DNA from 2 places in the Ornithinimicrobium carbonis genome. Region 1 is predicted to be linked to the other one. Evidence: predicted binding sites of a transcription regulator. Region 1 holds the regulator's gene; the other holds the start of a gene.

Evidence for each region. Region 1 encodes Rex, which represses fermentation and respiration genes when NADH is low (regulators of the CRP and FNR family bind a similar motif). Its sites were predicted from a motif close to CTTGTGAANNNNTTCACAAG; they were not measured.
Region 2: the regulator Rex is predicted to act here: its motif matches at 1,289-1,308, upstream of ACWHYA_RS08205 (geranylgeranyl reductase family protein).

Annotation. Positions count from the first base shown of each region.
Region 1 is NZ_OZ348993.1:570,987-577,220, forward strand. It holds gene ACWHYA_RS02665 (bifunctional uroporphyrinogen-III C-methyltransferase/uroporphyrinogen-III synthase) at 1-161, opposite strand, end outside; gene hemC (hydroxymethylbilane synthase) at 158-1,132, opposite strand; gene hemA (glutamyl-tRNA reductase) at 1,129-2,679, opposite strand; gene ACWHYA_RS02680 (redox-sensing transcriptional repressor Rex) at 2,676-3,338, opposite strand; gene ACWHYA_RS02685 (glutaredoxin family protein) at 3,430-3,744, opposite strand; gene ACWHYA_RS02690 (30S ribosomal protein bS22) at 3,837-3,935, opposite strand; gene ACWHYA_RS02695 (helix-turn-helix domain-containing protein) at 4,149-4,349, opposite strand; gene ACWHYA_RS02700 (acetoin utilization protein AcuC) at 4,534-5,721, opposite strand; gene ACWHYA_RS02705 (GNAT family N-acetyltransferase) at 5,768-6,234, opposite strand, start outside.
Region 2 is NZ_OZ348993.1:1,825,868-1,832,101, reverse strand. It holds gene ACWHYA_RS08205 (geranylgeranyl reductase family protein) at 1-1,273, opposite strand, end outside; gene ACWHYA_RS08200 (exonuclease domain-containing protein) at 1,467-2,213, opposite strand; gene ACWHYA_RS08195 (DUF294 nucleotidyltransferase-like domain-containing protein) at 2,215-4,065, opposite strand; gene ACWHYA_RS08190 (demethylmenaquinone methyltransferase) at 4,101-4,805, opposite strand; gene ACWHYA_RS08185 (isochorismate synthase) at 4,841-6,232, shown strand; gene ACWHYA_RS08180 (GNAT family N-acetyltransferase) at 6,229-6,234, shown strand, end outside.

The sequences.
Region 1 (6,234 bases):
CCCGTGTCCAGGACCACGACGTCGGCGGCGGCCAGGTAGTCGCGGGCCCGCACGGTGAGCAGACCGGGGTCTCCCGGTCCGGCACCGACGAAGGCGACCCGGCCGCAGGCGGCTGGTCGCGTCTCGGCGGCGGTGTCGATCGGGGCGGCGTCGGTGCTCACTTCTCACGCTCCGGGAGGAGGGACCCCGTGGCGGCAGCGTCCTCGCTGCCGACGACCAGGGGGTCGGGACGGGACAACAGGCGGTCGGCCACCGCGTGGCCGAGGGCGACCGGGTCGGACCCGGTCTCTGCGTGGCGCTGCGGGTCCTCCCGCAGTGCCACGAAGGCGGTGAGGGCCAGCACGCCGTCGGCGTCGGCCCGGGCGAGGGCGCCGACCGGCGCGGTGCAGCCGGCCTCGAGGCGGGACAGGACCGCCCGTTCGGCGGTGACGGCGGCCCGGGTGGGCGCGTCCTCGAGGACGTCGCGGAGGAAGGCCACGAGGTGCGCGTCGTCCTCGCGGCACTCCACCGCGAGGGCGCCCTGCCCCGCGGCGGGGAGCATGACCTCGGGGTCCAGCCGGTCGGTCGCCTCGTCGAGGCGGCCCAGCCGGGAGAGGCCGGCGCAGGCCAGCACGACGGCGTCGAGCTCGCCGCTGCGGACGAGGTCGATCCGGGTCCCCACGTTGCCGCGGATGTCGCGCACGTCCAGGTCCGGGCGCACCAGCGCCAGCTGGGCGGCCCGCCGCGGGGACCCGGTCCCCACGGAGGCGCCGGCTGGCAGGTCCTCCAGGGAGAGCCCGTCGCGCGCCACCAGGGCGTCGCGCGGGTCCTCCCGCTCGGGGACGGCGGCCACGACCAGACCCTCTTCGGGCGCGGTGGGCAGGTCCTTCAGCGAGTGGACGGCCAGGTCGATCCTGTTCTCGCGCAGAGCCTCCCGCAGGGCGGACGCGAAGACTCCGGTCCCGCCGATCTGGCGCAGGCTGGCCCGTGAGACGTCGCCCTCGGTGCGCACGTGCACCAGCTCGACGGGCGCACCCGCGGCCCGCACCCGGTCGGCCACCCAGCCCGACTGGCTCGTGGCCAGGGCGCTGGCCCGGGTGCCCAGGCGCAGCGGGCGGGTCGGGGCGTCGGTGCCCGGTCCGGGGGAGGTCATGCGCCGGCGCCTCCCTCCGCGACCGGCCCCGCGGCCGGACGGACGGCGGTCGCGAGCATGCCCAGCGGAGCGCTGGCCACCTCCGGAGGAGCGGTGCGCACCGCGGCCGGCTCGGCCGGGTCGAGGTCGAACAGCTCGCGCAGCGCCTGGCCGTAGTCGGCCGGCTCGCCGTCGTGCTGCAGCTGCTTGACCCGCACCGACGGCGTGTGCAGAAGCTTGTCGACGACCCGTTCCACGGTGCGCCGGACCTCGACCCGCTCGTGGTCGGCCAGGTGGGGGACCCGCTGGTCCAGGCGCACCATCTCCTGGTCCACGACCCTGGCGGCCCGGGCGCGCAGGGCCGCCAGGGTCGGGCCGAGCCGGGCGGCCCGTCGTTCGGTCAGGTAGGCCGCCACCTCGGCGGTGACCAGGTCGCGCACCTCCTCCACGACGTCCTGGCCGTCGGCGCCGCGGCGGGGGCCTCCGGGCGGCGGACCGGCCGGATCGTCGTTCCGAGCGACGCTCCCCGCCCGGGACGGCGACGCGGCGGTCGCGGCGCTGCCGGCGGTCTCGACGCTCCCGGCGGTCGTGGCGCTGCCGGCGCTCCCGACGGTCTCGGCGGTCTCGGCGGTCTCGGCGACCATGGCCTCCTGGAGGTCGGCCAGACCCCACAGGTGCAGACCCGGCAGCGCGGCGACGGCCGGGTCGACGTCCCGCGGCAGGGCCAGGTCCAGCACCACCGTGGGGGCCGAGCCCCGGCCGGCCCGTTCCCGGGCCGGACCGAGGGTGGCGCCCTCGAGCACGTGGCCGACCGCTCCCGTGCAGGTCACCACGAGGTCGGCGCCGGCGGCCAGGCCGACGACGTCGACCCAGTCACCGGTCCCCGCCCCGTGCTCGTCGGCCAGGCGCGCGGCCCGCTCGGCCGTGCGGTTGACCACGGTCAGGTCGCGCACCCCCGCGCGGGCCAGGGTGGCCACGGCGAGACCGGACATGGCTCCGGCACCGACGACGACGGCGCGGGCCGCGGTCAGGTCGGGCAGGACCGACCCGGCCAGGTCCAGCCCGACGCCGACCAGGGAGCGCGACACCTCGTCGATGGCGGTCTCGGTGTGGGCGCGCTTGCCGACCCGCAGCGCCTGCTGCACGAGCGGGTTGAGGACCGGGCCCAGCCGTCCGTCCTGCTGGGCCAGGGCCAGCGCCTCCCGCAGCTGGCCCAGGATCTGGCTCTCCCCGACCGCCATCGAGTCCAGGCCGCAGGCGACCGCGAAGAGATGGCTGACCGCGCGTTCGTCGTAGTGGACGTAGAGATGGGGGTTGAGCTCCTCCCGGGGGATCCCGGTCAGGTCGCACAGGCGCTCACCGACCTCGGTGAGCGCCCCGTGGAAGGTCCCGGCCTCGACGACGACCTCGAGCCGGTTGCAGGTGGCGAGCACGAGGGTCTCCTCCACGTGCTCGCCGGAGCTCACCCGCGCGGCGAGGTCACGGGCCCCGTCGACCCCCACCGCCGCCCGCTCGAGCAGCTCCATGGGCGCCGTGCGGTGCGAGAGGCCGACGACGAGGACGCTCATCCTGCCGCCTCGCCGTCCGCGTGGGCCAGCGCCTGCTGGTGCTCGTGGAAGGCCAGGATCGCCAGCTCGGTGGCCAGGTCCACCGCGCGCACGTGGACCGTGGCGGGCACCCGCAGGACCACCGGGGCGAAGTTGAGGATCGAGCGCACCCCTCGCCCGACCAGCTCGTCGGCCACGCCCTGGGCGGCGGCCGCGGGGGTGGCGATCACCCCGACACCGGCCCGGGTCGAGTCCTCGTCCAGGTCGGCCATGGTGGTGACGACGAGTCCGTCGACCCGGAGCCCGAGCACGGCGGGGTCGGTGTCCACGAGCGCCGCCACGTGGAAGCCCCGCGTGGTCAGTCCACCGTAGGACGCCAGCGCCCGGCCGAGGTTGCCCATCCCCACGATGACGACGGGCCGGGTGCGGCTCAGGCCGAGCTCGGCCGCGATCTGGTCGGAGAGGCGGGTCACGTCGTAGCCCACGCCACGCACGCCGTAGGAGCCGAGGCTGGAGAGGTCCTTGCGCACCTGCGCCGACCGCACCCCGCTGCGACCGGCGAGCTCCTCGCTGGAGGCCGAGACCCGTCCCTCCTCGGCGAGGGCGGTGAGCGCCCGCAGGTAACCGGGCAGTCGCCCGACGGTGGCCTCCGGAACCCCACGTCGGGTGGACTCGGCCATCATGGGCGGACCGGCTCCTCTCGGATCAGCTGACGTCGAGCCGGGGCCTTATATCAGACCCACGCCGGCGCTCGACGAGGACCCCCTCACTCTAGGGTCGTCGCCACCGCTGGACCAAAACGCGGACCGACGGGACCCGCCCCGGCACCCGGAGGGCCGACCGGAGGGTGCGCTCGTCGACCCGCCACCGGGCCACCTCGGCGCCGTCCACCAGCAGGACCGGCACGAGGGTGGACCACCGCTCCCGCAGCTCAGCCGGGACGTCGTCGGCGTCCAGGTCGCGCACCTGGACGGGGACGTCCGCCCCGGCCACCCGCCGCACCAGCGCGACCATCTCCTCGCAGAGGTGGCAGCCCTCGCGGGAGACCACCTCCACACGCGGGACCCGGGTGCGCCCCCACGGCATACCTGCTCCTCTCGGCACAGCACGACGGCGCCACCCGGGGGCGGCGCCGTCGTCGGTCCCGAGGTCACGACCGCGGGGGTCGTGACCAGGGATCACTTCTTGTTGCGACGCTGGTGACGCGTCTTGCGCAGCAGCTTGCGGTGCTTCTTCTTCGCCATCCGCTTGCGGCGCTTCTTGATCACAGAGCCCATGGGCCGTCCTTCGTCTCGATGGTCAGGTCGTGCCTCGGCGTCGCGCGGGGCGACCGGTCAGGGACGCGGCACCGGCACCGGCCGGCGGCATTCCTGCCACGCTCACCCGCACGACGAACCGCCCCAGCCTATCGCGGCGTCGACGCCACCCCCAAAACGGAGGTCCGGCCCCAGGGTCTGCACGCTCCGCCCGGCCCTCGCGGCGACGGGGACTCAGGCGGTGCCGTGGTAGGACTCCCGCAGGTAGTCGTGCACCGCCTTCTCGGGGACCCGGAAGGACCGTCCCACCCGCACGGCGGGGAGTTCGCCGGAGTGCACCAGTCGGTACACCGTCATCTTCGACACGCGCATCACTGCGGCCACCTCGGCCACGGTCATGAACGTCATCTCGGCGAGCTGACGCTCTTCAGCCATAGGACGTATCCCTGTCTCTTCGGTATAGACGTGGGGAACGGTCGCGGCTTCCCCTCCGGCCCGCCTCCACGTGTGCTGTCGAAGACACCCTAGGGGCAGATGTGGGTGCAGGGGAAGTCCGGGGCCCACGGTGTCCAGCGCGACACGCGGGACGGGACGGATGACACGCGTGTGATGCGCGAGCTCAGTCGAAGTAGGGGTCCAGGCCCCAGCCGGGGAAGACGGCCCGGCGGGTCGCCATGATCGCCGAGTCGACGGGATCCTCGGGGTCGTAGCCGTCGGACCACTCACCGTAGCGGATGGGGCGCCCCCCTCGGTCGCCCATGAGGGCCGGTGCCTCGCGGCCGTAGACCTCGAGCACGTGCTGGCGCCAGGACTCGGGGACCGGTGTCGAGGGGTCCACCGGTCGCCCGGTCACCACCCCCACCAGGTGCGTCCACGCCCGCGGCACCACGTCGACGAGCTCGTACCCGCCCCCGCCCAGGGCCACCCACCGGCCCCCCGCGGCCTCCTCGGCCAGCTCGCGGACCCACCCCGCGGCCACCGCCATCGCGTCCACGGTCACGGTCAGGTGGGCCAGAGGGTCGGAGAAGTGCGCGTCGCAACCGTGCTGGCTCACGACGACGTCCGGTCCGAAGGCGGCCACCACCGGCGGGACCACCGCCCGGTAGGCGCGCAACCACCCCTCGTCGCCCGTGCCGGGCGGCAGGGCCACGTTGACCGCGGTGTCCTGGGCCTTCGCCCCGCCGGTGTCCCCGGGGAAGCCGGTGCCCGGGAACAGGGCCCGGCCGGTCTCGTGGACGGACAGGGTCATGACCCGGTCGTCGTTCCAGAAGCAGCGCTCGACGCCGTCGCCGTGGTGCACGTCGAGGTCGAGGTAGAGGACCCGGCGCGCGCCCAGGTCCAGCAGCCGGTGGATGCCGACGGCGATGTCGTTGTAGACGCAGAATCCGCTCGAGGCCTCCGGCATGGCGTGGTGCAGGCCCCCGGCGATGTTCACCGCGCGCCCGGCCCGGCCGTCCCAGACGGCCTCGCAGGCCTCGACCGTGCCCCCCACGGCCAGGCTCGAGGCCTCGTGCATGCCCCAAAAGGCAGGGGTGTCCTCGGTGCCCACGCCGTGCCGGCCGGTCGCCGACCCCGGGTCGGCCGAGGCGGCGCGCACCGCCTCGACGAGCTCGGGCGTGTGGACGCTGAGGAGCTCGGCCGCCGTCGCCTCACGGACCGGACGGACCTCCACGTCGGGGTGGTCCAGCAGGCCCAGGGCGGAGGAGAGCCGGTGGGTCAGGTCGAGACGGGAGGGGTGCATCGGGTGCCCCGGGCCGAAGTCGTAGGCGGTGTAGCGCTCGTCCCACATCACCCACGACCCGGTCATGGGGCCACGGTAGACCACCGCGGCAGGGGCGCCGCGGGCCCCCGGGTCACAGCGAGGTGGGCACCCCGCCGGTGTCGCTCAGGGGGTAGACCATCATCATCTCCTCGGACTCCGCGTCCTCGTCGTCGACGCCGCGGATGCGCATGGGCCGGCGGTCGTCGGTGGGACGGAAGCCGAAGCTGGAGGCGAAGGCCACGGCCCGGCCGTTGTCGGTGCCCACCCAGTAGACCAGCTGGCGCAGACCGACCTGCCGGCCGACGGTGGCCGCCTTCTCCATGAGCCTGCGGGCCACGCCGGAGCCCCGTCGGGGAGCCTCCACCCACAGGCCGAACAGCTCGCCCGCACCGGGGATGTTGGTGCGGTGGCCGGTGCCCACGCTCACCACGCCGATGACCTCGTCGCCGTCGACGGCGAGGATGCGGCGGGAGCGCTCCATCCGATCCATCCAGTACTGGTCCTCGAACGCCTCCTCCTCCTCGGCGGAGGCCACGAAGGCCTCGGGTGACTCACGCA
Region 2 (6,234 bases), 1.3 Mb from region 1:
TCAGCGCGTTGATGATCCGGTCGTCGAGACCTCCGCCGCGCTCCTGCGGCAGGTTGGCCATGATCTTGAGCAGCAGGCGCATCAGCGCGCGCCGCGGCAGCCCGTAGCGCACGGCCAGCCGCATGATCTCCGGGTTGCCGATGAGCGTGGCGAACTGCTTGCCGAGCATGTAGTAGCCCCCGAGGGACTCCTTCATCACCCCGGGGTAGGACTGCAGCACCGCCTCCCGCTCCCCGGGCGTGGCGCGCGCCAGCGCGGAGGCGACGACCTCGGCCGTGTGCCGCCCCGCCTCCATCGCCTCGGCGATGCCCTCGCCGTTGAACGGGTTGACCATGCCGCCGGCGTCGCCCACGAGCAGGAGCCCCCGGTCGTACAGCGGCTGGCGGTTGAAGCACATCGGCAGGGCGGCACCGCGGATCGGCCCGAGCTGGGTCTCCTCGCCGAACTCCCACTCCGCCGGCATGGTCGCCACCCAGCGACGCATGACGTCCTTGTAGTCGAAGGTGCCGAAGTCCTTGGCGGTGTCCAGGATGCCCAGGCCCACGTTCGCGGTGCCGTCACCGACCGGGAAGATCCATCCGTAGCCCGGCATGAGCACGTCCTGCTGGCCGTCCTCGCCCTTGGCCCACAGCTCGAGCCAGGACTCGATGTACTCGTCGTCGTGGCGCGGCGTCCGGTAGTACGTCCGCACGGCGACCCCCATGGGACGGTCGTCACGCCGGGGCCGGTCCATCGTCAGCGACAGCCGGCTGGAGTTGCCGTCGGCGGCCACCACCAGCTGGGCGCGGAACTCCCGGGTCTGGCCCGTGGGCCGCCCGTCCTCCCCCATGACCTTGGCCCGCACCCCGCAGATGTGGCCGCGGTGGTCGAGCACCGGCTCGGAGACGTTCATCCGCTCCAGGAGCCGGGCGCCGCGGGACTGCGCGTGCCGGGCGAGGATCTCGTCCAGGTCCATCCGGGTGCGGACGAGGCCGTAGGGCGGGAAGGTCGCGTTGCCGGGCCAGTCCAGCTCCATCCGGACGCCGCCGCCGAGCATCCGCAGCCCCTTGGTCCGGTGCCAGCCGTCCTCCTCGCGGATGGACACGCCGAGGCTGATGAGCTCGCGCACCGCCCGGGGGGTCAGGCCGTCCCCGCAGATCTTGTCGCGGGGGAAGGACGCCTTCTCCAGGAGCAGCACGTCCAGCCCGTGCGCAGCCAGGTACGCCGCGGTCGAGGCCCCTCCCGGGCCCGCCCCGACGACGATCACGTCAGCCGTCTCGACCTGTCCACTCACCGTGTCTGCGCCTCGCTTGTGCCGACCTTCACGAACCTGGTCAGTCTAGGTGTCGCCCCTCCGCGCTCCGGGCGAGGGATGCCTGCCTGGAATTAGCGGACGCCGGTATGCCGAAACGCGACCACCGGGCACCGTCACGATCACCGGCAACGGGAACCGCAACGGCGACGGCAAGGCAACGGCAACGGCACCGTCAGCGCTCGAGCACGTCGTCCAGGAGGAGGGGGCGCCGGCGCCGGTGGACGAGCGTGGCGGACTGGGCCAGGAAGAGCTCACCGCAGGCGACGGCGTCGACGACGGCGGAGTGCGCCTGGTAGCGCGGCAGGTGGTGCCGGGTGCGGCAGGTGTGCAGGCGCACCGCACCGGGCCGCATCTCGCTGTGCTGCGCCCCGAGCAGCCGACGTTCCACCTCCAGGGTGTCGACCACCTGCAGGTCGAGCCACGTGCCCAGGACGTCCACCCCGACGTCCTCCAGGAAGGAGGTCTCCACCAGGGCGAAGTGCGCCAGCAGGACCCGCCGGCGGCCGTCCTCGGTGACGAGGGCCCGCAGGACCTGAGGCAGCACCTCAGCCACCGTCGGCTCGCGCGCCAGCCGGTCGTCGGTCAGGCCGTGGACGGTGGCGGAGTCCCCCACGTCACCCCGCGGCCGCACCGGCAGGTGGAGCGCCCCCGCCAGCCGCACCTCGCCCTTGCGGACGGGGACGAGGCCGAAGGAGAGCAGCTCGTGCTTCGCGGGCTGCAGCCCGGTCGTCTCCAGGTCGAGGGCCAGGAGCTCGACGTCGTCCAGCGGCGTGTCGGGCGGGTAGGGAGCAGCCGCCGACAACCGCTCCCACGCCTGGGTGAGGACGGGGTCGAGACCCTCCCGCAGGGGCCCCCGGCGCCGCCCGTTCCCACCGCCACCGACACCGAGCCGTCCGCGCCAGTCGTCCCACCACCCCACCTCAGGTCACCTGCGGCAGCCGGGTGCTCAGCCCGTGCTGCGCCTGCCGCACGATCTGGAAGGCGTCGCGCAGGTGGCGCCGGTCCAGGCTGCTCAGGAGCTCGGGGTCGAGGTGGTTGTCCGGCCGGCGGCCGTCGCGCACCTGCGCGACCTGGTGCTGCAGGCGGAGGTAGGACATCAGCTCGTGCGCGTCGGCCAGGTCGACCGCCGACTCGGCGGCCAGCACTCCGCGGGCACGGGCCGCCGCCAGCCGTGCCCCGGTCGGCAGCGCCGTGGCGCCGGCCCGGAGCGAGTGGATCCGCGCCAGCTGGACGATCGCGGAGATGCCGCGCTTGATGTCCAGCGTGTCGCGGTGCTCCCCGGCGTCCTCGAGCACGAACCCGCGGAAGAATCCGATCGGCGGACGCATCCGCGCGGCCTGCCCTGCCAGGTGCGCCAGCAGCAGGTCCGACCGTGAGCCCATCCGCACGACCTGCTCGCGCAGGCCGGCGACCAGGTCCGCGTCGCCGTGCACCGGACGCATGTCGTAGAAGATGGCCGCCCACAGCACCGCCTCGGGCTGCGGCTCGTGCGCCCAGCGGGCGAACTGGGCCCGCCACTCCGGAACGCGCTTGCGCCACCGCGGGTTGGTGGCCATGACGTCGCCGTCGCAGCGCTCCAGCCCGCAGGCCTCCAGCGCGTCGGTCACCCGGTCGGCCACCGCCGCCCACCACGGGTCCTGCGGGTCCGCCTCCTCCCCCAGGACCATCGCGTGGTCCTGGTCGCCGCGAAGGGTCAGCTCCTCCCGGGCGGCGGACCCCAGGGCCACCCAGGCCCAGGGCGCCGGGGCCGGACCCAGCTCGGCCTGCGCCAGCTCCAGCACGCGCACCGTGACGGCGTCGGTCAGCGCGGTGGCGACCCGGCCGACGTCGGCCGCCGTCGCGTCCTCGCTGACCAGCTGCTCCACGATCCGCGGGATGCGGGCGGCCAGCCCCACGACCGCGCCGACGTCCGGCGCCTTGGCCAGGTCGGTGACCAGGTAGACCGGGTTGGAGCGCTCCAGCCGGACCAGGTCGGTCGTGGTGACCAGGCCCACCACCCGCTCCTCGGCGTCCACCACCGGCAGGTGGTGGATGTTGCGCCCGGTCATCTCGAGCATGACCTCCAGCGCGAGCGCGTCGCTGCTGATCGTCACCGGGTTCAGGGTCATCACCTCGCGGACGGGCCGGTCCGTGGGCGTCCCGGCGGCCACCACGCGGCGGCGCAGGTCCCGGTCGGTGAGGATGCCGACGAGGCGGTCACCCTCCATGACCAGGATCGAGGAGACGCCCGCCTCGGTCATCCGGCGGGCGGCCTCGGCGACGGAGACCTGGGGACCGGTGGCCACCGGTTCCCCGCGGACCAGGTCCCTGACCGCCGTCCGGAAGACCGCCGACCCCGTGCGGGGCTGCTGCAGCTGGCTCAGCGCGGTCCGGATCCTGCCGTGGTGGGTGGCCGCGAAGTGCACGGCCACGGCCGGGTGCTCCTGCGCCAGCTCGTCGAAGTCCGCCTGCGGGAGGGTGATGAGCAGGCTGTCCTCCCGGGCGGTGGCGTCGTAGCGGATCGGTCCGTGCTCCACCAGCGCCGACATGCCGAAGCAGCCCCCCGCCCCGAGCCGGTCCACCAGCCGTCCCTCGTCGGTGATGTCCACCGCACCGCTGCGGACCACCCACAGCCGGTCCCCCCGCCCCCCGGCGTGCAGGATCACGCTGCCCCGGCGGGCGTACCGCAGGGTGCACCGCGCCGGCAGCCGGTCCAGCACCTCCGGCGGCAGCGCGTCGAAGGGCGGGTGCTGGGCCAGGAAGTCCCTGACCTCGGCGAGCTCGACGTCCATGTCGTGCCTCCTCGGCGGTGGTGGGATGTGCGGTCTCAGTCCCCGCCGGCGACGGCGTGGTGGACGGCCACCACGCCGCCGGTGAGGTTGCGCCAGCGCACCTGGCCCCAGCCGGCGTCCCGGATGCGCGCGGCCAGCTCACGCTGGGCAGGCCACGCCTGGATCGACTCGGCCAGGTAGACGTAGGAGTCGGGGTTGGAGCTGACCCGCCGGGCCACCCGCGGCAGGGCCCGCATGAGGTAGTTGCTGTAGACGGTGGAGAAGAGGGGCACGACCGGGGTGGAGAACTCGCAGACCACCAGCCGCGCGCCGGGCCGGGCCACCCGCAGGAACTCGCGGAGCGCCAGGTCGACGTCGGCGACGTTGCGCAGCCCGAAGCTCATCGTCACCACGTCGAAGGAGTCGTCGGCGAAGGGCAGGGACATCGCGTCCGCGGCGGTGAACGGCAGGTCCGGACGACGCCGGTAGCCCTCCCGCAGCATGCCGAGGGAGAAGTCCGCCGGCACGACCTGCACGCCCCGGTCCGCGTAGGGCTCGCTGGAGGTGCCGGTCCCCGCGGCGATGTCCAGGACGCGCTCGCCGGGCGAGGCGTCGACCGCCCTGGCGACGGCCCGCCGCCACAGGTGGTCCATCCCGCCGGACAGCACCGTGTTGGTCAGGTCGTAGCGACGGGCCACGTCGTCGAACATCTCGGCGACCTCGCGGGGCTTCTTCTCCAGGCTGGCGCGGGAGGGGCTCATGGCCCCCATCCTCCCACCACCTACAGTGATCCCTCGTGCCCCCGCCTCCCCCGCGCCTGCGCGCACGATCGGTCGCCGTCGACGTCACCGGCGACCTGCTCACCCGCGTTCCCGACGAGGTCGACCCCCGGGAGGTGGTCTCCTGGCTGCGGGAGGGCGACGGCATGGTCGGGTGGGGCCGGGCCGCGGTGGTGCGCACCCGCGGGCCGGAGCGGTTCACCGCCGCCGAGACGTGGTGGGACGGGGTCCGTCACCGCGCCGAGGTCGAGGACGAGGTGCGCCTGCCCGGCACCGGCCTGGTGGCCTTCGGCTCCTTCGCCTTCTCCCCCGGGTCCGCCGACGACAGCGTCCTCACCGTGCCCCGCACGCTCATCGGTCGCCGCGACGGGCTCGCCTGGGTGACCCAGGTGGTGGTGGACGACGAGCCGTGGCCCACCGGGCACCCGGCCGAGATGCTCGCGCGGACCAACCCGCACCTGGGCCGGCTGGACCCGCTCGTGGAGCTCCCGGGCACGGTGGCGGCGCAGGACTGGCCCCAGGTCGTGGCCCGCGCGGTCCGCCGGATCGGCAGCGGCGTGGTCGACAAGGTCGTCCTCGCCCGGGACGTGGCCGTGCGCCACCGCGACGGCGACGTCGTGCGGGTGGCCCCGGTGCTGGAGCGCCTGCAGGCGCGCTACGGCGCCACGTGGACCTTCGCCGTCGACGGCCTCGTGGGTGCCACGCCCGAGATGCTCGTGCGGCTGCAGGGCGGCCGGGCCCGTTCCCGCGTCCTGGCGGGCACGATCCGGCGCGGGACCCCCGCCCCGGTTCCGGCCGCGGCCCCGGTCCCCACCACCGCCCTGGTACCCGCCCCGGCCCCGGCTCCGACCCCCACCCCGGTTCCCGACCCCACGACGACCGACCACCCCACCGACCCCCGTCTGCGGCTGGTGAGCAGCGTCAAGGACCTCGAGGAGCACGCCTACGCGGTGCGGTCGGTGGCCGACGCCCTGGCTCCGCACTGCACCGACCTGCAGGTCCCCGAGGCGCCCTACGTCCTGGAGCTGCCGGACGTCTACCACCTCGCCAGCGACCTCACCGGCCGCATGGTCAGCGGAGCCACCTCCCTGCGCCTGGCCTGCGCGCTGCACCCCTCGGCCGCCGTCTGCGGGACGCCCACGCCGGCCGCCGCCACCCTCATCGAGGAGCTGGAGGGGATGGACCGCGGACGCTACGCGGGTCCCGTCGGCTGGGTGGACGGGTCCGGGGACGGCGACTGGGGGATCGCCCTGCGCTGCGGCGAGCTGGCCCCCGACCGCCGCTCGCTGCGCATCTTCGCCGGGGGCGGGATCGTGGCCGCCTCCGACCCGCAGGCCGAGCTCGCCGAGACCGAGGTCAAGCTGACCGCGATGCGGCACGCCCTGGGCCTGCTCCCGGAGCCGTCGTGACG